One region of the Glutamicibacter sp. BW77 genome, then DNA from elsewhere that is predicted to be linked to it. Evidence: riboswitches for the same ligand, from Rfam matches in the RefSeq annotation. Region 1 holds a riboswitch; each other region holds the start of a gene.

Region 1 (8,036 bases):
AACCACAAACAGGTTCGCGGAGACCAGCGCCACGATGCCCCAGTTGCCCGGCAGGGATACGGCGCCGTCGATGGTGACCGATTGGGCGAAGGAAACTGCCATCATGCCCAGAGACAGGGTCATGATGGTGGAACCGATCATCAGCAGCAGCTTGCGTCCCAGTACGTCAATCAGCAGCACCGCAACGATCGTGGCGACCACGTTGGTGATCGAGGTAATCAGCGAGATGGTGAACGAGTCGGATTCGGCGAAGCCGACAGACTTCCACAGGGTGGTGGAGTAGTAGAAGATCACGTTGATGCCGACAAATTGCTGGAACACGGAGAGCAGGATGCCTACCCAGACCAGTGGGTGGAAACCGAAACGGCCGAGCAGGTCCTTGAACACCTGACGGCGTTCAACGTGCACGGTGTTGCGGATTTCCTCGATTTTGGCTTCGGTGGCAGCCCCGGGAACCATGCCCATATCGCGGGTCAGCACGGTAGCGGCCTCAACGTAGCGTCCGCGTTCGACAAGGTAGCGCGGGGATTCTGGCAGGCGCAGGGCTAGTACCCCGTAAATGATTGCCGGGATTGCCAAGGACAGGTACATCCAGCGCCACGCGGCCAGGCCGAACCATCCGATAGCGTCCGCCGATCCCATGACGAATACCAGCAGTGCGCTGACCAGGAAGGCCACAAAGATGCCCAATACGATGGCCATCTGCTGCATGGATCCTAAGCGTCCGCGGTGCTGTGCCGGGGAGACCTCGGCAATGTAGGCCGGGGCGATCACCGAGGCGAAGCCGACGCCGATGCCGCCGACGATGCGCCAGACGATCAGGTCAACCTCGCTGAAGCACAGTCCGCAACCCAGTGCGGAAACCAGGAGCATCGCCGAGGCGATCACCATGGTGCGAACGCGGCCGACGCGTTCGGAGACCATGCCGGCGATCCACGCACCGATGGCCGCGCCGAGCAGGGCGCAGGACACGGTGAAACCAATGGTCACGGCGTTGAGTCCAAACTCGTGTTCGACAGCGTCCACGGTGCCGTTAACAATTGAAGAGTCATAGCCGAAAACAAAGCCGCCAAGGGCGGCACCGAGGGCTATGAAAATGAGTCGCGCGGAGATCTTTCCGTCAGATGTAGTCGCAGTCACAAGGATTCATGCTATCGCCATTGGGCTCCGTCGCAAATACCCTTTGGGGCTTTTTCATCAGAGATGGCCGCCGTGGAATGCGACGCTCGTCATAAATAGGAAAGAATCCTTACAATTTGATTTTGGGCTCTGCGGAATCGACGCAAACCAACCCCGGGTTCATGCGAAATTCTGAAGCGCCAGCAGTGATCCGTGACGGGTTGAAGATTAAACAAAAACCGGCACTGTGAACATCGTCACAATGCCGGTCCGTTGATCGGTTCAAAAGCTACGCATCAACCTGTGTCAGGTCGGTTCCGCGAAGTTTTGCCACGGTAGCCATCAGATGGAAAACGACCAGGGTAGCGATCGTACCCAGCGCGATACCACCCATCTGGAACTGGCCAAAGACTAAGTCTTGGGTCACTGCGATCGCAATGATCAGGCCGGTGCCGGCGGTCATCAAGTTGATCGGGTTACCAAAATCAACCTTCGCCTCGATCCACAAGCGGGCACCAACGATACCGATCATGCCGTACAGCACGATCCCCAGTCCGCCGATGACTCCCACCGGAACGGTATTGATCAGTGCGCCGAACTTCGGCAAGAAGGCCAACGCCATGGCCGCAATTGCGGCCACCCAATAAGCGGCGGTGGAATATACCCGCGAGGCAGCCATGACGCCGATGTTTTCCGCATAGGTAGTCGTCGCGGAACCGCCACCAACGCCTGCCACCACGGTGCCGATGCCGTCGGCCATCAAGGCGCGGCCGTTAAACTTCGATAAATCCTTGCCGGTCATCAGACCCACGGTGCGCACGTGACCGATGTTCTCCGCAATCAATACGAAGACCGCCGGTAGGAACATCAGTGCCACATTAAAGTCGAAACTCGGAGTGTGGAATGCGGGCAGGCCCAGCCAAGCTGCCTGACCTACCGGGGTGAAATCCACCTGGCCCTGAACCAACGCAATTAAGTACCCGATAACCAGGCCCACCAAAATAGACAAGCGGCCCAGCAAACCTTTAAACGCAACGGTGGACAGCACCACCGCGAGCACCGTCAAGAAGGTAGTGGCGGGGAAATCGCGCATCGGCGCGAGGGTAGCGCTAGCCAGGTTCAGGCCGATCAGCGCGACGATGGTACCCATGACCACCGGGGGCATGAGCGCATGAATCCAGCGAGTACCGGTCTTGGCCACGATCAACCCGACGATAAACAGCGCTGCGCCGGTCATCACGATGCCGCCCAGCGCCGCAGAGAAATCGTCACCGACGGTAGAGGCAGTCACCGGGGCAATGAGCGCAAAAGAGGAACCCAAATAGCTGGGCACCTTATTCTTGGTCATCAGCAAGAAGATGATGGTCGCGACACCGGTAAACAGCAAGGTCGTAGTGACCGGGAAACCGGTCAATGTTGGCACCAAAATGCTAGCGCCAAACATCGCCAGAATGTGCTGGACTCCGATGGAAATGGTCTGCGGCCAATGCAGCCGCTCATCCGGGGCAACAACCTCACCTTCGGTGATGGTCTTCCCGTTGCCGTGAATGCTCCACTTCATGCGTTCCTCCAGAATTCGTAGCCCCGCGTTTAGGCCGTAGAGAAGTCTACGCCCTGGGCATGAGACTGCGCGAAGAATGACAGCTCATGTTCGGCCGAACGCCTGAACGCATCCCACATTCTGCTCCGGGTGGCCGGGTCGGCAAGCTGCCAGGCTTCGGTCACCATGTTGATCGCCTGCGCGGTGGCCTCATCAAATTCGACCGAACTATAGGTGGATAGCCAGCTCTCATAACGGTGACCGGGATGGTTTGCGGCGCTCAGCCGGTTGCCGATGTCCTGATAGATCCAATAACACGGCAGGATCGCGGCGATCAGTTCCGCATAGTTTCCCGCGCAGGAGCTCAGATGGTTGACGTAGTTCAGCGTGGTGTCGCTCGGTTCGGGAGATAAATTACGCAATTCACTGCGGTGCAGCTGCAATTCACCTTCCAAGATCCCCTGCGCGCCCTTAGCCCAGAACCGCTGCGCCTCGATCTGCGGGGCTAGCGTGCTGGCTTGCGTGAGCACCTGCGCGTAACGCTGCAGATAGAGGGCATCTTGGGCCAGATAATATTCGAATCTCTCGCGTTCCAAGGTTCCCGCGGAGAGCTCGATAATAAACTGCAGCTCATCGATGCCTTCTCGCAGCTGACCAATGTCTCGCCACCACTGGGCCATCGGGTCGCTGTACACTGGCGGCAGTAGCGCGGCGAAGTGATTCACCGGGCCGTGTCCACTGCCCACCTTGAGCTCATCGGCCGCGGCAATCGCCGCATGAAGGTAGTTTTTGGCTGCTCCCAGTGCGGCGGCCCAGTCGCCGAGCAGCGCATACTGTGTGGCCAGTGCGCTAGATAGCGTACAACCGGTACCGTGGGTGTTTTTTGTGGACAGCCGTTGACTATCAAAACTGGCGATCAACCCCTCGGGGCCAACCAGTGCATCGGGGCACCTGTCGCCGGGAAGATGCCCGCCTTTGGCCACCACCAGCACCGAGTATTTAGCAGCCAGACGTCCAGACTGTGCCACCAATTCTTCCCAGTTGCTGACCTGTTCCTCGCCGAGCAACGCGGCAAGTTCCGCGGTATTCGGGGTGAGCACATCTGCCCGGGTTAACAACGCGTCCAAGGCCGAATCAGTCTCCAGCAGCCGGTCCCCGCTCGTGGCGATCATTACCGGATCCAATACCACCGGAGCACTGAGCGTTTCTAACCAGGCAGCAACCGCCGCGACAATCTGCGAATTTGCCAGCATCCCGATCTTGACCGCATCGATGTGCACGTCCTGGGATACCGAGGTGAGTTGTTTAGCCACGAACTGCGCATCGATGGGCAGCACTGCGTCCACGCCGTGGGTATTTTGCGCGGTGAGTGCGGTAATCACACACATGCCGTATCCGCCATTGGCTCCGATGGTCTTCAGATCTGCTTGGATCCCCGCACCCCCGGATGGGTCGGACCCGGCGATGGAAAGAATGTTTGGACTCATTTGGCTGCCTCCCAAATACTGAGCAGTTCGGCGCTCGCCGAATGCGGATCCTCGGCGGAGCAGATGGCGCGCACTACGGCCATACCGGCTGCCGCGCCGGTTCGTAATGCTGGCGCATCGGCTGCGGTGAGCGAGCCGATTGCCACGCAGGGCAGTGTGGTCAGTGCTGCGGCTCGGGCAAAACCAGCTAAACCTATTGGGGTCGGATGGTCTTTTTTCGTGGGAGTAGCGCGAATCGCGCCGACCCCCAAATAATCTAGGTACTGCGCCTGGTCATTGGCGTGAGCAAGCTGTTCATCGGTGGAGGCACTCAGACCGATGATTCCCTCACCAATGATCTTCCGGGCGTAGGAAACCGGAATATCCTTCTGGCCGATGTGAATTCCTGTGACCGCGGCGCCGGCGGCGCGAGCTGCCAAAAACACGTCGATCCGATCGTTGACCAGTAATTCTGCCTTGCCGGCGGTGAGCCGTGCTGCGGCACAAGTCAGTTCGAAAAATTCGCGAGCACTTTCATCTTTGGCGCGTAACTGCACCCATTGAACTCCAGCGGCTACCGCTGACTCAATAACTTCTAGGGTGCTGCGTGGCTGGCAGCTTTGGGTGTTGGCCACGAGGTAAATTCCGAGATCACGCATGGTTTGCCTCCTGAAGGCGCAGATTGAGCAGTTCTTCCGGGGCGAATAATGAGAGTTCGTCGAGGAAAGCCGAGGCAAAACTTCCCGGACCGCGGCTGAGCGCCAACGCCTTCTCGGCGGCCAGGCCATACATGCCGTGAGCTGCAATAGTTGCTTCAAACGGGTCATCGGTGATCGCCAGCATGCCGGCACACACCGCGCCCAGCGCGCACCCACCCCCGGTTATCCCGGTCAGGCCGATGCCATTGCTATGCACCAAGGTGGTGCGCGTGGCATCAATAATCGCGTCGGCTGCCCCAGAAATTGCCACCACGCTCCCGTAATTCTGGGCCAGTTCGCGTCCTGCGGAGATCGCTGCGGATACGGTGTCCTGCGCGTCTACTCCGCGCCCGGTGGACTGATACCCAGCCAGTGCGAGGATTTCTGAGGCATTGCCGCGGATTAGCGTGGGGTGTTGGGCAAGGATCTTTCGGGCGAATTCGGTGCGCACCGGCAAGGCGCCCACTGCCACAGGATCCAATACCCAAGGTGTTCCCGCTTTGGTCGCACCGCGCACCGCTTCGTCCATTGCGCGTAGTTGTTCGGTGCTCGGCGTGCCTAGATTCACCAATACCGCGGACGCTACGGCTGCGAAAGGACCGGCCTCTCCCGGAAGGTTTGTCATCGCCGGGGCCGCACCGGAAGCTAGTAGTACATTGGCGGTGAAACTTGTGACCACAGTGTTGGTCAGGCAAAACACCAAGGGTGATTGTTGCCGATACTTTTGGGCAACGGTCACTAGAGTCATGCGACATCCCTCCGCTAGTTTGAACTAGTTCAGGTTCGACGGGTCTCATCTCAGTCGGTGAATCCGACACCCCGTGTCACTGGGTCGAGCGTACTCAGGTTAGTGCTCGAACATCAAGTTCATCCTCGCGTCCGGCGTTGCACGAGCGCTTTGACCGTCAGTTCGTCGATGCCTTGTTCGCGGGCTAAGCGCCACACTTTATCCACCGCTTCAATCAGCTCATTGCTAATCTCTTCCGTAGCGGGCACGGAGTTAACCACGGTTCCGGCACGCCGGCGGGAGGTCACCAGCCCGGCAGCTTCAAGTTCTTTATAGGCACGCGCCACGGTTCCCGAAGCAACTCCTAAATCGGTTGCCAACGCGCGCACGGTGGGTAACTTACTGCCCGTAGGTAACTCGCCGAGCGAAATGAGGGAAGAAATTTGCGTGCGGATCTGCGCATAAGGTGGCAATGCAGCATTCAGATCCACAAAAATATGTTGGCTCATACCAGCTGACGTACCTTCGCCGCTGGCCGAGCCAGGAAGATGACCGCCGGGCAACAAAACACGATTACCGCAGCGGCCCACAGGTACGGGGCTGGCGCATAGCCCCAGCCCGGCATCATTAAGATGGCAGCGGTCCCGGTACGCAGCGCTCGAAATTCCAGCACCCGACGGTACCAAATTTCTTGCTCAGCACTGACCTGCCAGGGTAGGGACACCCGTCGAGCCCACCAGATGTAGCCGGCGGTCAGCACAAGGACCGCGAGAACCATGAGCAGTGCAAAAGTCGGACCGACTTTGACCAGCCCCCAGAAATATTTTAATGGGGGGTTGATCAGTAGATAGCCACTGACGATGATCAAAATCCCGGCAAGTATATATACATAGCGTGGAAGGTTCCGGATATTTCGTGCCTGGTGGTGAACGGATTTGGAGCTGTGGTGCACATATCCCAAGTACCCGGCGTTTAACGCGAGGTACAGGGCGACAAAGCCGGCCAGTAGCAGCATCACCTGTGGGGCATCCTCCCCGGGGCGTGTGTCGAAGCTAATTTCGGCCTGCCTGGACCATGGCATCAGGGCCATCCCCACCAGGCTGAGTGCGGTGGTGATGAAGCCTAGGGAGAAGAGATTTTCGCGCATGCGCGAAAATGCGCTGCTCGGCACGGTGTCCGCATTCTTAACAAAGTTTGCGGGAGGTGCCCACGCGGCCACAAGAATGAAAATGAGCAACATCGCAAAATTTCCGACGTTCTGCCATATCCGATAATCATCTGCCTCGGGGTACAGGTTGAGTAACCAGGAAGACTTGTACTGCAGTGCCGCCACGCCCACGGTGGCGAAGCCAAGGATTGCGGTGCGTAAGAGTCGATTCAGCCAGACCGCACGGATTACCTGATTGTCGTGGGGAGTCAGCGATCCCAATGGTTTGCGGAACAGAATCAAGGCCGTGGCGATAAGCAGCGCAAGACCTAACGAAGCCAGGCTCAGAGAATATAACGGGATGAGTGTTGCGGCCTCAGCCAACCCTTCCTGAGCGCTTTGCAGAGTCCCGCCGCCGCCCGTGGAATCGAAGGTCTCCACGGCAAATTGTGCCGGATATCCTGCGACATCACGGATGAAGAATAGTGCGGTTGCGGAGCCAAAAAATACTAGCACTGCAATCAGGCTCAGCGCCCGGGGCAACGGGGTGAACACCGAGCGAGGTTCCAATGAGGCGGCACGCACGGCGGTGACCGACTTCGGCCACGAATAAAGTCCCAGCAGGTAGATCAGCAGTAACCAGAGGCCCGGGTTGATGGCGTCAATAACCTCCGCGACACCAATGCCCGTTCCTGTGACGGTATTTTTGAGATCTCCGGCCGAGCCAGAAGTGCAGACGAAGAAAGCGATCAGCGCGCACCAGAAGGAATGCGAGCGTGCTCGGGTGAGCGCCGGGCGATTGTCTTGCTGGGCTACTAAGCGTAGCCACAGGTAGATCAAGGCGGCACCGATTGCGATTCCGAATGTGGCGGAGGAGAGCTGATCCATAATTTCCTTCGTTGGCTGAAAACTAATGTAGCAACTACATGATACAAACGGAAGGTCTTGGCAGCTAATGAAGTAGCATCAACCCATGGGTCTCTTCACCTCTAATCCTTTGCCCGATCCCGTCGGCGACTCTGCGCCACCGGTCGATGAACATCCCTCGCGTATTGCAGCGGTCTTAGAACATCTGCGTCATTCCGCGGACACACGCATCACTCACCCGCGGCGTTTTCGCGCCGGGCAGCTACGCGCCCTAGAAAAAATGCTGGCAGAACGTACCGGGGAGTTCGTTGATGCGCTAAATCAGGATCTGGGGAAGGGGGCCACGGAAGCAAAGTTCAGCGAGATTGACGTGGTCCGAGCGGAAATTGACCATGCCCAGAAGCACCTCGCAGAGTGGATGGACTCCACTAGCGTGAAGGTGCCACTCGCACTGCAACCGGCCATCGCAAAG
Region 2 (8,036 bases), on a different contig from region 1:
TTCAAGCAACGGGTAGCTTGCAGTCGAACTACCTGGCGCCGGGACCTAGGATCCATCTGGAGGCGAAAGAAAAAGAACTACCGAGTAAATGATCTGGGTGTTGGCTATTGGAGCTTCTCGGGCAAGCGCGGAATTTTGAGTCTAAGGTCTTGTCGGCCCGCTCGGCAATCGACACCGGAGCGACCGGAAAAGTTTGCCGATCATTTCGTCGACAGAGTCCTGGCCTTGGGTGGGAACCGCCGGGCTCGTGCCGCACAGTGGGTTGAACGGCCAAAATTGAAAAGCTCCCGTTGGATACAATCCAACGGGAGCCTTACGATCATCACTCGCACCTTCAATGAGGTACTTGTAACTCTAAGCGCGCTTTCTGTGCAGGCACTTTGGCTGCGCTTCGGGTTTCCCGGTTCTAGAGCGTGCCGGGTCCAACAGGTATCTCTTCCCCGACATATACCTTGCCACCGCTTTCAAGGAACTGCCGGCTTTTCTCAGCCATCCCGGCCAATGCAGCCTGTGCCTCGGCGGATCCATATTCATCCCGAATGTCTTGGGAGATCCGCATGGAGCAGAATTTCGGGCCACACATTGAGCAGAAGTGCGCGGTCTTCGCTGGTTCCGCCGGCAACGTCTCGTCGTGGAACTCCTGCGCCGTAACGGGGTCCAGTGAAAGGGAGAACTGGTCATTCCAGCGGAATTCGAAGCGCGCCTTGCTCAGCGCATCATCCCGCGCCGTGGCGCCCGGGTGGCCCTTGGCGAGATCCGCCGCGTGCGCCGCAATCTTATAGGTGATCACCCCGGTCTTCACATCATCCCGGTTGGGCAGGCCCAGGTGCTCTTTGGGCGTGACGTAGCAGAGCATCGCGGTGCCATAGCGGGCGATTTCGGTCGCGCCGATTGCGCTGGTGATGTGGTCATATCCCGGAGCGATATCGGTGACCAGCGGGCCGAGCGTGTAAAACGGCGCCCCGTCGCAAAGCTCCTGCTGGCGTTCCACATTCTCGCGCACCAGATGGAAAGGGATATGCCCGGGGCCTTCGACCATCACCTGAACATCATATTTCCAGGCACGCTTGGTCAACTCCGCCAAGGTATCCAGCTCGGCGAACTGGGCCGCATCATTCGCGTCCGCAATGGAGCCTGGACGCAGCCCGTCGCCCAGGGAGAATGCGACATCGTAACGAGAGAAAATCTCGCAGAGTTCGTCAAAGTGGGTGTAAAGGAAATTCTCCTGATGATGCGCAAGGCACCAACCGGCCATAATCGACCCGCCGCGGGAGACCATTCCGGTGACCCGGTTGGCGGTCAGCGGGATGTAGCGCAGCAGCACACCTGCATGAATGGTCATGTAGTCCACGCCCTGCTCGCACTGTTCGATGACCGTGTCGCGGAAGATCTCCCAGGTCAGTTCGTTCGCTTCGCCGTTGACCTTTTCTAGTGCTTGGTAGATCGGGACGGTGCCGATGGGAACCGGCGAGTTGCGGATGATCCATTCACGGGTGGTGTGGATATCGTCGCCGGTGGAAAGGTCCATCACCGTGTCGGCACCCCATTTGGTAGCCCACTGGAGTTTGGAGACTTCCTCGGCGATCGAGCTGGTCACCGCCGAGTTGCCGATGTTCGCGTTGATTTTTACCAAGAAGGCCTTGCCGATGATCATCGGTTCGGATTCCGGATGGTTGATGTTCACCGGAAGGATTGCCCGGCCGGCCGCTAGCTCGCTGCGCACCAGCTCGACATCGCATTCTTCGCGCAGGGCCACATAGCGCATTTCCGGGGTGATGACCCCTTGCCGTGCGTAGTGCATCTGGGTGACCCGAGTCCCGGGTGCCGAACGCAACGGTGGTGCCGAGCGCCCGGCCCATTCGGCGCTCGCCGTGCCGCGGCGGACCGCGGATCTGCCATCATCGTGCAAGTTGCGCTCACGCCCGGCATAGGTCTCGACATCTCCACGCTCACGAATCCACGACTCTCGAAATGGTTTCAGCCCCGTGGTCGGGTCGCTCCCCGGGCCGCTGGTGCGGTACACCTGCAGCGGTTCGTTCGGCTCGCCGTTGGGGGCATCTGCCAGCTGGATCTGCGTGACAGGAACCGAAATTCCCACAGACTCACGGTAGGCAAGGGTGTGGGCAGAGTGCTGTTCAAATTGTTCCACTGTGGGAAACTCACTTCCTTCGCCGGCATTACCCGGACAGGTTCAACGGTCGCGGACGGCGTTAGCCCGATCTCAGCCCCTGCGAGGGCACCCGTGTGGTCTCAAACAAGGTATCACGACTGGCAACGTGGACTTGCAAGGAAGACGAGAAACTTTAAAGTGAAAGGCTCCCGTTGGGCAATATCCAACGGGAGCCTTACGATCATCACTCGCACCTTCAAGGAGGTGTCTACGACATTACCCGGGGTTTCTATGTCAAAGCTGAGCATAAACTCGGCAATTCCGAAGAGCCGGGGTGACTACTTGTTCAGGCTGAGTTCCTGCGACGCGTCGACTTCGATCGCCCTCTTCTTCGCGGCGCTGGGAATGCAGGCCGCCAAGATGGCCGCGACCACGGAAATGCCAGCTCCAAGTATCAGCGCCGCGCGGAATCCGGATTCTGACGGTAGTGAAGCTCCGCCGAAATCGGTGGTCATCTGGGCCAGCACCAGGCCGATGACCGCGGCGCCGGTGGTCGTGCCCAGCGAACGCATCAGCGTGTTAAAGCCATTGGCCGCAGCCGTTTCGCTGCGGGGGACTGCGCCCATGATGATCGCCGGCATGGCGCCGTAGGCCAGAGCCACACCACCGTTGATGACGAGGCTGGTGAGCATCAGGCTCCACGCGCTACCCATGCCGAGCAGGGTCAGGCAGTAGCCGACGGCGATGACCGAAACGCCAAGTACCAGCGTGAACTTCGGGCCTCGTGCGTCGGAAAGCCGCCCGCCGACAGGGGAGAGCACCAGCATCATCAGGCCGCCTGGAGCCATCCAGAGGCCGGCTGCGAGAATCGACTGGCCCAAGCCATAGCCGGTCTGCGACGGCAGCTGCAGGATCTGTGGCATGACCAGCATGCTGGCGTACATTCCGAAGCCGACGAAAATCGAGGCGATATTTGTCAGCAGCACGCGCGGAATAACAGCGGTGCGCAGGTCAACCAGCGGATCCTTGGTCCGTGTTTCCCAAATGCCCCAGAGCAACAGCGTGAGGGCGGCCATTCCGAACAGGCCCAGCGTCAGCGGTGCCGCCCAGCCCCAAGAGGAGCCCTTGGAGACGGCAAGCATGAGCGAGATCAGGCCAATGCCCAGCCCAATGGCGCCCAGCCAGTCGAAGCGCTGTCCGGCGGCGCCGGCCGGCAGGGCAGGAATGAGTTTCCAGATGGCGACAACTACCAGCAGCGTGACTACCGCGCTGCCGTAGAACAGGGCGCGCCAGTTGGCGAAATCAATGACGGCGGCGGAAATCGGCATGCCGATGGCGCCACCGACGCCCAGCGTGGCGCTGGCCGTGGCAATGGCCGAAGACAGGCGTTCCTTCGGGACAAGGTCACGCAGCATGGCGATGCCCAGTGGCACAATGCCCGAGCCTAGGCCTTGCAGTGCGCGGCCGACGATCATGACCTCCACCGTGGGGGCCATGGCGCACACGATGGAACCGAGGATCAGTGGCAGCGCCAGGATGAGCAGCATGCGCCGTTTGCCAAAGAGGTCGCCCAAGCGCCCGGAAATTGGTACTGCCACCGCGGCTGCAAGTAGCGTGGCGGTGATGATCCACGCGGTGTTTGAGGCTGAGGTATCAAAAATGCCGGGCAGCTGTGGGATCAGCGGCGTGACCATGGTCTGGGTGATCGACGAAGCGATGCCCGCGGAGGCGAGAACGGCGACGGCTAGACCTGAGCCGGGAATCCCGGCAGAGGTGGGTTTGGACACGAGAGCCTCTCAGAATGAATGTGTAAGATACATAAAATGTTCATAATACATGTTCGGGTATGATCGAATGAGTAGAAGTGGAGAATTAGGTACATGAAACGCCGCACAGCAGATATCGAGTATGAGCAAACGCTGCTCAGCCGCTACACCATCGCGCAGCGCCGAAGCGGTGATGGCTTGGATCGCAGCGTCTATCTGCTGATGAGCCGCATCGAAGTCCAGGGGCCGATGTCGATCGGTGAAATGAGCACGGTTTTTCTCCTCGACGCCTCGACCCTGCAACGTCAAACCACCACCGCTGTGCGGGACGGCTATCTCGAACGAATCCTCGATCCGGCGGGCAGTGTTGCGCGAAAGTTTGCCTTGACCGAACTGGGGCAGCAGCGGCTCACGGAGGTTCGCGAGCATTCGGTCAGCGCAATCGACCGCATTACCTCGGATTGGCCGGCCGAAGAAGTCAACAAATTCGCAGAACTTCTGCATAAGTTCAACGCGTCAATCGAGGACTACCGCGAACAGCAGGGCGGTAAGTAGTCGGCTACGCGTCAAGGGTGCGTAATGCATATAAATCAGCTCGCTGGTGCTCAAAAGTATGTATGCCTGCCTATATTCCCGGGATTCAAGAGCACCTAATGTTGAGTCCATGACACAGCGCACGCCAGCCGCGGCCCAACCACTAAATGTGGCAATCGTTCCGGACTCCTTCAAAGGCAGCGCCCGGGCCAGCGAAGTCGCGGACGCGATCGCCGCAGGGGTGAATGCGGCTGCTACCTCTGTGGCCCGTACGGTATCGATCACCGCCGTTCCCTTTGCCGATGGCGGCGAGGGAACCCTCGATGCGTTGATCGACGCTTGGGGAACCGAAGCGAAGGTCGTTGAAACAACCGATGCGCTGGGCAGGACCGTCAACTCGCGTTTCGGGTTGTCTGCAGATGGAACGACCGCCGTGATCGAGGCGGCGGAAGCCGCGGGATTGCCCCAGGTCAGTGACGTACCGCGGCAACCACTTCAAGCCACCACTTTTGGGCTGGGCCCACTTGTCATTCAAGCCTTGGAGCTTGGAGTGCAGCGAATCATTCTTTGTCTTGGTGGCTCGGCCACCACCGATGGCGGAGCTGGATTGCTCGCAGCTCTGGGTGCGAAGTTCCTCGATGCTCAGGGCAAAGAATTGGCTGCGGGCGGTGGTGCGCTGAACGACCTGGCGAGCATCGATATCTCCGGTCTGGATTCGCGAGCTTCTCGAGTCAAATGGCAGATCGCCTGCGATGTCACCAATCCGTTGCTGGGAGAAAACGGGGCCGCCGCGGTTTTCGGACCGCAAAAGGGCGCCTCGCCCCAGGAAGTGGAAGCACTGAATGCGGGACTGGCTCGGCTCGCTGACACCTTGGAAACCGCGTCCGGTCGAAAGCTGCGCGAGCAGCCCGGCATGGGAGCCGCCGGCGGCTTGGCGCTCTGCCTTGGATCTTACTGCGAGGTTGAGCTCGTGCCCGGGTGGGAACTGGTAGCGCAGGCTTTGAACGCGCACCAGATTCTTGCCGACGCGCAGCTGGTCTTTACCGGTGAGGGGCGCCTGGATTCGCAATCCCTGCAGGGCAAGGTGGTCAGCGGGGTGCTGCAAGCTGCGCGCAGAGATGCAGACATTATCGTGATCGCCGGATCGGTAGACCTTGCCGAGGAGCTGCTCGCCGAGTCGGGAATTCTCGCAGCCTATTCGATAGCACAGGGCCCGGCCGATCTCGGTGAGCTTTCATCGCAGGCTTTGGAGCTCATCCGGCGCACCGCATATCAGGTGGCGCGCACTTACCTGCATTAAAGTAGGCGCCTATTCGGGCGCTTGCCGGATCGGCGCTGAGCAATCCGGCATTCATGATCACGCGCACCGGCTCCTCGTAATATTTGCCACTGTCCGCATGGCTCCCCGCGTAGTTCGGCAGAAGACCCGAATGATTACACACCTGAGTTGAATCCTTCACACCAAGATTTTCACACCAAATTGGGCGAGTGGCCGTGGTGTGCCGCTGCAGACGGACCCGACACAAACGCCTCGGTCCGGATCCAGCCCTATGGGCGTTGCGCAGGACCAGACGCCCGTGACGTGAAACGCGATGTTGAACAGGAGCATGCAGAGATTCTTGCTTCGGCCCTGGATCGCGATGCGCGATGGGCTGGTGAACTGTTGTGTAACGGCGCGGCGAGGCTCCCCTGTTCTCCGCACGAACCGTCCGCTTCCTGAACGCGTAGTTCAGGACGTAGCTGGTTGCGTAGGAGGGGAAGTCTAGGGCGAACAATCTGGGTCGGCCCGGAAATCGTGGTGTGTATGGAGCCAGGAACCGTGAAATTCAGCTGTTTTTGAGGCCAATCTTTCGAGTCTGAGATGCCGAGTTGGGGGAGTGGCGTAGCTTCAGAAGCGAGTCGCTCAGGGTGGGCGCGCGCGGATGAATAATCTTTTGAATTGCTCCGAGCAGGCGACCGGGCGGACAGCCGGGAATATCTAGCCTGCATCGTAGCTTGGCACCAGTATGGCAATCAATGACAAATCGGTACAGAGTGAACAACGCACAGCGCTCGTGGTTGGAGCGACGGGCATCGCAGGATCTGCACTTGTGGAGACCCTCGCCACCGCAGGATGGTCAGTTATTGCCTTGTCCCGCAGGCCGGGGGCTGATCGCGACGGAGTGCGCTGGCTTTCCGCGGACCTGACTTCGGCTGAATCAGTGGCGGCCGTTCTCGCTCCTGAACATCCGACGCACGTCTTCTTCACCGCTTGGTCGCGGCAGGACTCTGAGGAAGAGAACATCACTGTCAACGCAGGCATGTTGCGAGTTCTCTTGGCCGCGCTGCGGGACAAGCCGGTTGCCCATGTGGCTCTGATGACGGGGCTAAAGCACTACCTTGGCCCTTTCGAAGCCTACGCCGCCGGCGAGATGCCGGATACTCCGTTCCATGAAGAAGAACCGCGGCTGCCCGTTCGGAACTTCTACTACGCGCAAGAAGACGAGTTGTTCGCCGCGGCCGCCGAGCAGGGGTTCACCTGGTCCGTGCACCGCGCGCACACCGTCATTGGGCATGCTGTGGGAAACGCAATGAATATGGGGCTCACGCTCGCCACGCAAGCAACGCTGTGCAAGGAAACGGGAGAACCGTTCGTCTTCCCGGGCTCAGAAATGCAATGGAACGGGCTGACTGACATGACAGACGCCGGTCTGCTTGCAGAGCATATGCTCTGGGCTTCGACGACCCCTGCTGCTGCCAATGAGGCCTTTAATATCGTCAATGGCGATGTCTTTCGGTGGCGCTGGATGTGGCCGAAGCTCGCCGCGCACTTTGGAGTTGAATGGGAAGGCTACCTACAGGCGCCTCGGCCTCTCGAGCAGGCCATGAGCGGCCGGGAAAGGCAGTGGAGCGAGTTGGCGCTGAAGCACGGGTTGGCGGAACAAAAGCTGGGTCGCATGGCTTCGTGGTGGCACACCGACGGTGACCTAGGGCGAAACATAGAAGTGGTGGCCGACATGGGGAAGAGCAGGGTGGCTGGCTTTACCGGGTATCGTCGAACATTTGATGCTTTCGTGGCGCTGTTCGACCGCTATCGCGTGGATCAACTCATCCCCTAAGTGGTGCCTATCTCTGGGCCAGAGAGACGAGCGTCGCCGCAACGGCTTAGCCGTCCACGTCGAGAATAAACAGGCGCAGCAGCTGGGAATGCGCTGTTATCGAAGCATTTAACCGGCCTGGGCGGGGGATCAAAGGCTGGTGAAAGCGGAATCTCCGTAGGTGGGAATTTTCGCGGGATTGCGGGCCGGCGTCGGGGCGTAGTTCTCCAGCGGAGAAATATGGCGGTTGAGCTGAGGGCGGAGTCATTCCCAGTTTTGTGCACAGAACTGGGAATGATGTACTTAAAACTCGGCACGATGCGCTCTTGACGTACGAAGAGGTTCTCGTAGCGATGGTCAATGACGAGCGAGATGCACAGCATCAGAACGAGTTTATGGAGTCGAGCGATGATCATTTCACCGAAGGCCACCCGTTCATGACGAAACTGTAGCCGGAGCAGGTTTGGGTACTTAACTTCACTGGAATTCCAGGTTCCATCGGCTGAGCAAGAACATGAAAGTTATTGTTAACCCAATGGATCAACTGGC
Region 3 (8,036 bases), on a different contig from region 1:
GGGACCTGCTCGGATAACCCCGCAGCTAACCAAGCACTCCGGGCAATGTCCATTGCTTGCGGACCAACTTGATCGATGCATCCTAGGATGATCTCGTCATACTGCTCCGAATCGATATTGTTCCGGCGTACCAGTTCGGCTAGTGGGGTGGCAGCGAGATCCAAGGGATGAACCTGCGAAAGCGCTTTGCCACGGCGTCCTACTGGGGTACGGAGTGCGTCAATAATGTAAGCCTCGGACATGGGTGATCCTCCAAAATAGTGCACCGGCGCACGGCATTGTTCGTGTTTTCAGTTGTGAAAACGTCAGTTTACAAAAACACTGGGTATGAAATAAGAATGCCCAAGACCGCCAATGTTGTCTAGCTCACAGCGTGTGTTTGGTGTGCGCTGGGGGCGAAAGCTACGCATGGTCTAGGTGAGTGACTAATACCGCCATGGACCTAACGGGTCCTACGTAGCGCGTGTAAGCCTGATCGTGGGCATTATTAATCGGTTCTTTTCGAGGCAGACGGCCTCAGGTCAGAAAACTGAGCAGGTCAATTGCGAACCAATCATTCGTGACCCGGAAGTGGAAATGTTTGCGGAACCCGCTTCGCCTGCGTTGGCGCCGGAGACTGCGGATGATGTAACGCGTGGATGGCTTATTCCAGCGACTAGGGTAGTGCGGCAAATACTGCGGTGGGTCACCTATTAGCGTGGAGCCTATTTTTATAGTTGATGTGAGAGTAGTCAAAGCACTAGGTTACGATGCAGTAGGAAGTGCCTTGGAACTGTTGAAGGAGGAAAATTCAGTGAGTTCTAAGCCTGGCGAACAATCGCCGAGTTCGGCGGATGGATTGTTGATGATCCGTCCCTGGTCCGGGGTTGAAGAAGTGCCGGAACTATTAGATGTCTGGCGCTCCTCGGTTGAGGGGCGGCGAGATTTTCTCTCAGTTAATGATCTGAATTCGGTGGCCTCCACACTCGAAACCGTTTATGCACAACGTGCTCTGGTGTATGTTGCTCAGCTCGGGACACAAATCGTCGGATTTATGGCCATGGGAGATGAGCGGGTCGAATTATTGTGGGTTCACCACGAACACCGCCACATTGGCGTAGGCAGAGCCTTGGCGGCATTCGCCCATTCGAAACAAACGAATGTACAGATGGTAGTCAGTGCGCAGAATGCCGCAGGAATCGATTTCTTCCGCAGCTGTGGATTTGAACTATCTGCAGAGGAAGAGTTGAGCACCGAACCCGCGGCGAATATTTTACTGCGTCATGCCAGTGTCGGCGCCAAGGCCATGCGACGATAACACTATGAGTGAAAATAGTCGCGAAGTCCGTGAAGTCCGTGAAGTCAGTGTAGTGCGGACCGCATCACGTACGTATAAGGCCACGAGTGCCGAAACCGGTTCGAGTATTGAGTTCGGACAGGCCGAGGGGCTGCTGACCCCGGTTGAACTTCTCTTGGCGGCCATCGCCGGATGTTCGAGTATCGATGTTGACGTTGCCACGACTCGGAGAAGCGAGCCAGAGAAATTTGAGGTGACAGCATCGGGTGACAAGCTCACTGAGGATGGCGCCAGCCGGATGGAGGACATCCGTCTCGGGTTTGATCTCAAATTCCCGGACACCGAAGAGGGGCGTAAGGCTGCAGGTATGGTCGAACGTATCGTCAAGCTGTCACATGATAAATATTGCACCGTTTCCCGCACGGTCGAACTGGGCGCCAAGGTCACCAGTGAGATAGCCAAAAGTTAGTTTTACCTGCACTAAATGAATTTTTTGACCCGCCATAGCTCAGCATTGCTCATGGCGGGTTTTTACTTTTATCTATACAGGGAACTCACATATTGGTCACTTGTTTTAGGATCTGGAAATAATTTTAAGTATCACTGGATTCGTAGGTTATAAGCGAAGAAGGTTATCGAAAGCGTAGAATCTTACTGCTTTTACTTCTGAATCCGAAGGTGGAATACGTGAAATTCTTCGAGTTACCCACCCCTTGTCGCTAGTTTGCCCTAGTCAGCAAAAAATCCTCGTCGTAGGGTCTAAAACATCCCCACGTTGAAGGAGCAGTAATGCAATCTCAGAACGTATTAGGAAACATTGACTGGGCGTCGATGCTACAAAAAATAGCCATCGCGCTAGTAATTCTCATCATTACTTGGTTGATAGCAAAAGTTGTTAAATGGGCTGTCTCCAAACTCGTCACCAAGATCAAGTTCCTCCAAAAACAAGGCACCGATGGAAAGCAAATCGGCGACTCCCTGGGTAAAGTTGCTGGTCTGATTGTCTGGCTCTTTGGCCTGGTTGCAATTCTCCAGGTCTTCGCGCTGACCGAGGTGCTCTCTCCGGTTCAAGATTTGCTCGGCGGAGTCATGGGCTTCTTGCCGAACCTCATCGGTGCAGCATTCATCTTCATCATCGGCTACGTGATCGCTAACGTCATCAAGCAGCTGATCCAGACCGGTCTGGGCACTGTTGATTTCAGCGCTTTGGTCCGAAAGGTTACCCCCGGAGATGCCGAAGAGGTTGATCCGGAAACTTCAATTCGCACCCAGCGGACCATCGTTGATGTCATCGCCAACATCGTGTTTGCACTGATCCTGTTGGTTGTCTCGATTTCTGCACTTCAGGTTCTTGGTATCGCCGCTATTTCGGTACCTGCGCAGGAAATGCTGCAGATCGTCCTGACTGCCATTCCACAGGTCATCATGGCGCTGATTCTTCTGGCAGTGGGCTTCCTAATTGCTAAGTTCGTAGGCAAACTGATCGAATCCACGCTTCGTGGTGTCGGTACTGACCGCGTTGTGGCCGGTTGGGGAGTCGTCCCTGAAAGCCAGAGCGCATCAGGCATCCTCGCTACCATCGTGAAGATCGCAATTATCCTGTTCTTCGCTGTGATGGCAGCAAGCATGCTGAATTTCCCGGCAATCACCAATATCCTCAACGAGGTGCTGGAGCTGGGCGGCAAGGTCGTCTTCGGCGCAGTGATCATCGCGATTGGCTTCGTCTTGGCTAACGTCATCCGTCGACTGATGGGTGATACTACGGCTTCGAAGATTGTCCGCTACACCGCCATCGCACTGTTCGTGGCGATGGGCCTGAAGTACATGGGCCTGGCCGACTCGATCATCAACATGGCCTTCGGTGCCATCGTGATTGGTGCGGCACTAGCAGCAGCCCTAGCCTTCGGACTGGGTGGACGCGATGCGGCGGCACGTACCTTGGAGAAGATCGATCTGAACAAGTTGGACGAACCGGCTAGCACCGGTACCGTGCCAACTCGTCCGGCACCGACGACTCCAACTCGTCCGTCACCAACCACGCCTCCGACAACACCAGACGAGTTCTAATACTTAGGGCTTGACGCATCAAAAAGGTGGGACCGATTGCTCGGTTCCACCTTTTTACTGCCCAAAAATGGGCCGCGACGTCCAGCATTTTCGAGTCTGATTTGGACTATTGATCCTTCCGTACCTCAGTGCAAAGCCAGCGCGGTGATGGGTGGTGCTTGGTCGGTGATCAACCGAGCATAATTTAGAACATCGATACGCTCGCCGTTGATTAAGAACTTGTCCCGTTCCCGGCCTTCGAGCACAAAACCACAACGCTCGGCGACCTTTTTAGATGCAGGATTATTCACCCGCAGGCCCAACTCCAAACGGTGTATCTGATGGGCGGTAAAAAGCTCGTCAGCCAAAGCAGCCAGTGCGCGGCTAGCTAATCCGCTACCGCGATGCGCCGCATGCATCCAATACCAGACCCAGGCGTTGCGATTTCCGGAGTCAATACTCGCAGAGACTAGACCGACTAATCCGGTACCTTGAACTATCGCTAGTGGTACTTGTTGGTCAGGATTTTTTAGTAGCTGCTGAATGTAGTTCTCTGCCTCGACAAGGTTTTTAACCTCACCTTGCCGCGCCATGTCGGGGTGGGAACAAAAAGCCTCAAGAACTTGGGGTGCATCGCTAGGACGCAACGGACGAACAAAAGCTTGAGCCTCTGACGCGACATAAGGTGAGGTCGCGACATCGGCGGGGAACTTGGGCAGCTTGGTTCCTTGGTGGAAGAGCAACTGCCAACCATGGGCCGAATGGATCCACAGCGAGGTGCGCTGGCTCGGGGTGTCCGCGCCGGTTTTCCAGCGTAGTAACACCAGAGTCTCACTGAGCTGTTGGATACGCGGCTCGAGCAATTGGAACGTAGGTGATTGGTCTACTGGTTCAGCCATGAGCAGTTTGATGATTTGGCTGCGATCGTAGTTTCTGCCGGAGGCTCCAACTTCCTCGAAGTCTTCATGAAGTAGCCGTTTGAGCTCCTGCTGATTGTGGCGAATGCGCTGAGTTAGCAATTGCTTTTCACCGTCAATGATCTTTGCGGCTACCAAGTGATCAGGAGATAAATCTCCCGGGACAGAAAATTCGGGCATGGCAACGAGTAAAACACAGGACAGCTATGGCTGTGAAGTCATGAAGTTAGTAATTGTGAGCCCTGACATGCTTATAATCCAAGTACTCCGCGGGAGCCCTTAAGGGCTGAGAGGGCTTTGTGCCGACCGCTACACCTGATGCGGGTCATGCCGCCGTAGGAAGGAATTGCCTTCGTGCACACTGTCATTGTCGGCGCCGGAATTATCGGTCTCGCCACAGCTTTCGAACTTCGCGCTCGCGGTGTTGAAGTCACGATCATTGATCCGGCTCCCGGTTTAGGTGCAAGCCATGCGGCCGCCGGGATGCTCGCGCCAACTGCCGAAACCACCTGGGGCCAGGACCAACTTCACAGGCTGATGTCCTGTTCGGCCAAGGCCTACCCCGAATTTATTGATCGAATTTTTCAGGCCACCGGCCAGCGCGCTGCTTACGTTGAAAATTCGACTTTGGTGATCGCCGCCGAACTGGCGGATATGGATGCGCTGTTGGAATTAAAGCGGCTACAAGATTCTTTAGGGTTCAGCGCTGAAAGACTTATGCCGAGCGCCGCACGCAAACTTGAACCTGCGCTGGCGACAAACATTGCTGGCGCCATATACTGCGCCGCAGATCAACAATTGGACCCACGGTCTTTGCTGAAGATTCTGATCAGCTACTTTGAATCCTCCATCGTGCACGAGACCGTGGTGGGGCTCCTGAGTCACGGGTCAAAAACCTGCGGTGTGATCACCTCCAGCGGGCTGCGAATCCCTGCAGACCAAGTGCTTCTGGCCGCCGGTCTGGGGCAAATTCCGGGCGTATCAAACCTCGCGCTACGCCCGGTCTATGGCGATATCTTACGGTTGCAAGGCTCAACACGATTCCCCTTGATCAAGCGAACTGTTCGCGGGATTGTGCACCGTGAACCGGTCTATCTGGTCCCACGCGCCGACGGAAGTTTGGTCCTGGGTGCGTCAAGCAGGGAAGACGGACAAGAGCAGGTCAACGTGGGACAACTACATGCGTTGTTGGACAATGCGCGCAGGCTTGTGCCGGGCATCGTGGATACCACGCTGAATGAAGCAATCGTCCGTGCGCGTCCCACCACCCCGGACGACAGGCCGCTGATTGGCCGGCTGGATGCCGGGCTCGTCCTGTCAACCGGCTACTCGCGACACGGGGTGCTGCTAGCCCCATTCGGAGCACGGGTCGGCGCCGGGTTGCTGCTCGATGACCCACAAGACGCGCATCTACTCGCCGCAGTCTCGCCGGAAAGATTTGGCGAAGTCCACCTGCAAACCAGCACCTTCTAGGAGACAAAAACATGCAACAAATAGAACTTTTCCTCAACTCCACACCCACCACCATGCCCGCCAACAGCACAGTGCGTGAACTGATCGCCACACATACCGGAAAACGAATCACCGACGAAGGCAGAGCCAGCGATGGATCACGTCTGGGCATTGCGGTCGCGGTGGACTCTGCGGTGGTGCCACGCAGTGGGTGGAATGATTTTTCGTTGCAGCCTGGCCAGCGAGTAGAACTAGTCACCGCAGCGCAGGGAGGCTGAAGATGGAAAAACTTACGATGGACAACGATGGATTTGAAGTTGCCGGGGTAGGGTTCGCTTCTCGACTCATTCTTGGCACCGGGGGAGCGACCTCGCTGGATATTTTAGAACAAGCGCTCCGTGTCTCAGGTACGGAGCTGACTACGGTTTCGATCAGGCACTTCGCCGCTGCTGGCTGTGGTTCGGTGTACGAACTTTTAGCTCGCAATTCTGTGCGCCCACTGCCGAACACCGCCGGTTGTTTCACCGCGCGGGATGCGATACTCACCGCCCAGCTGGCGCGTGAAGCTCTGGAAACAAACTGGATCAAACTTGAAGTCATCGCCGACGAACATACGCTGCTTCCGGACCCAATTGAACTATTTACCGCTGCCGAGGAACTAGTTAATGACGGATTCCAGGTTTTCGCCTACACCAATGACGATCCGGTCATGGCTATGAGATTAGAGCAGTTGGGTGTAGCGGCGGTGATGCCAGCTGGTGCCCCGATCGGTTCGGGCTTAGGGATCCTTAATCCACATAATATTTCCACTATTACCGCCCGAGCCTCGGTGCCGGTCATCTTAGATGCCGGGGTAGGTACCGCCTCGGATGCGGCCAAAGCCATGGAGCTGGGTTGTGACGCCGTACTGTTGGCCAGCGCGGTCACGCGAGCCAATAACGCACCCTTGATGGCCGCCGCCATGCGTGATGCCGTCCGTGCAGGTCGCGCGGCACGGCTGGCCGGATGCATCGTGCAACGCGACCTTGCGCTGGCTTCCTCGCCAGATTCCGGGATGATGCAGGCGCTCATTGGTGACTTCTCGTGAGCGCCGAACCGAGCCTTGCCCGGGAGCTAACCGCGACGCAACTAGCTAGATATTCTCGACACCTGACTCTGCCAGGAGTCGGAATCACCGGGCAAAACCGTATCGCCAACGCCAAGGTATTGATTATCGGCGCTGGGGGATTGGGTAGTCCTATTGCCAGCTATCTGATCGCCGCTGGGGTTAAACAACTCAGCGTCATCGACCCGGATAGTGTGGAACTCTCAAATTTGCAACGCCAGATCTTGCACCGTGAAAAGGATCAGGGTGCACTGAAAGTTGCGTCGGTGCAACGCCTTGCCGTTGAGCTCAACAGTGAGGTTGCGGTGCACTGTCATGCCACATATTTGGCACCAGAGAATGCGGTGGAACTTTTTGCCGAACACGATGTGGTGATCGATGGCAGCGATAATTTTGCGACGCGCTACCTTTCCAGCGATGCCGCGGAAATTACCGGTACATCTTTGGTGTGGGGAACAATTTTCCAATTTGCGGGTCAGGTCTCGGTATTTGATCCGCAATCCGGTCCGATGCTGCGCGATATCTTCCCTGAGATGCCAGAGGCTGATTCGGTACCGTCCTGTGCCGAAGGTGGGGTATTTGGTGCGCTGTGCGGGGTGGTCGGATCGTTAATGGCCACCGAAGCGCTAAAAATAATCACCAAAGTGGGACAACCCCTAACCGGGAAACTATGGCTTTACGATGCGCTGACCGCCGGCGTGCAGATTTTGAGTTTTGACCGCGACCCACAGCGTGCGTCGGTCCGAGAACTTGGCGATTATGAACCTCAGTCTTGTTCGGTGGTTGTGTCGGGCGAAGAAATCGACGTGACAGAAGTAGAAAAGTTGCGAGCCCAAGGCCAACTGGTATTGCTCGACGTGCGAGAACCATGGGAACGTGCGCTGGCAACTATTGAGGGCAGTATTCATCTGCCCCTAGACCAATTGTCCGGTGACTTCTGGACGCAGTTTCACTGGGAGCCAGGAACCCAGGTGGTGACCGTCTGTAAAACCGGGGCACGCTCGGTTCGCGCCGCGCTCACACTCAACGCGGCGAGGCCAGCAACGCTTGCCCCGGTGCTTAGCCTGCGCGGCGGAACACTGCGTTGGTTAGCCGAGATTCGTGGTCAGGTCGTGAACTACTAGGTAGTACTGACATACTGAAGGCATGGAGTCAACCAAAAAATTACTGATCAGAGAGCTATCCCAAGCCGATGAGCAGCAAGCAATTGCCGCTCATCACGCATTGCTCGACGATGATT

Evidence for each region. A riboswitch is a leader RNA that binds a small molecule or an ion and turns the genes downstream of it on or off. The one in region 1 is predicted to bind thiamine pyrophosphate.
Region 2: another riboswitch for thiamine pyrophosphate. It lies ahead of thiC (phosphomethylpyrimidine synthase ThiC); the one in region 1 lies ahead of thiM (hydroxyethylthiazole kinase).
Region 3: another riboswitch for thiamine pyrophosphate. It lies ahead of thiO (glycine oxidase ThiO); the one in region 1 lies ahead of thiM (hydroxyethylthiazole kinase).

The regions. Positions count from the first base shown of each region.
Region 1 is NZ_NRGT01000077.1:57,708-65,743, forward strand. It holds gene CIK74_RS16065 (sugar porter family MFS transporter) at 1-1,140, opposite strand, end outside; gene CIK74_RS16070 (solute carrier family 23 protein) at 1,409-2,680, opposite strand; gene thiD (bifunctional hydroxymethylpyrimidine kinase/phosphomethylpyrimidine kinase) at 2,710-4,146, opposite strand; gene thiE (thiamine phosphate synthase) at 4,143-4,784, opposite strand; gene thiM (hydroxyethylthiazole kinase) at 4,777-5,571, opposite strand; TPP riboswitch at 5,561-5,655, opposite strand; gene CIK74_RS16090 (GntR family transcriptional regulator) at 5,691-6,059, opposite strand; gene CIK74_RS16095 (hypothetical protein) at 6,056-7,585, opposite strand; gene CIK74_RS16100 (aldehyde dehydrogenase family protein) at 7,671-8,036, shown strand, end outside.
Region 2 is NZ_NRGT01000082.1:23,743-31,778, forward strand. It holds gene thiC (phosphomethylpyrimidine synthase ThiC) at 407-2,149, opposite strand; TPP riboswitch at 2,147-2,254, opposite strand; gene CIK74_RS16700 (MFS transporter) at 2,449-3,897, opposite strand; gene CIK74_RS16705 (MarR family winged helix-turn-helix transcriptional regulator) at 3,991-4,431, shown strand; gene CIK74_RS16710 (glycerate kinase) at 4,541-5,710, shown strand; gene CIK74_RS16715 (SDR family oxidoreductase) at 6,417-7,508, shown strand; gene CIK74_RS19160 (hypothetical protein) at 7,814-7,939, shown strand.
Region 3 is NZ_NRGT01000060.1:27,793-35,828, forward strand. It holds gene CIK74_RS09610 (acetyl-CoA C-acetyltransferase) at 1-242, opposite strand, end outside; gene CIK74_RS09615 (GNAT family N-acetyltransferase) at 794-1,297, shown strand; gene CIK74_RS09620 (OsmC family protein) at 1,302-1,745, shown strand; gene CIK74_RS09625 (mechanosensitive ion channel) at 2,066-3,343, shown strand; gene CIK74_RS09630 (GNAT family N-acetyltransferase) at 3,469-4,419, opposite strand; TPP riboswitch at 4,499-4,598, shown strand; gene thiO (glycine oxidase ThiO) at 4,594-5,712, shown strand; gene thiS (sulfur carrier protein ThiS) at 5,724-5,969, shown strand; gene CIK74_RS09645 (thiazole synthase) at 5,972-6,778, shown strand; gene CIK74_RS09650 (ThiF family adenylyltransferase) at 6,775-7,920, shown strand; gene CIK74_RS09655 (GNAT family N-acetyltransferase) at 7,943-8,036, shown strand, end outside.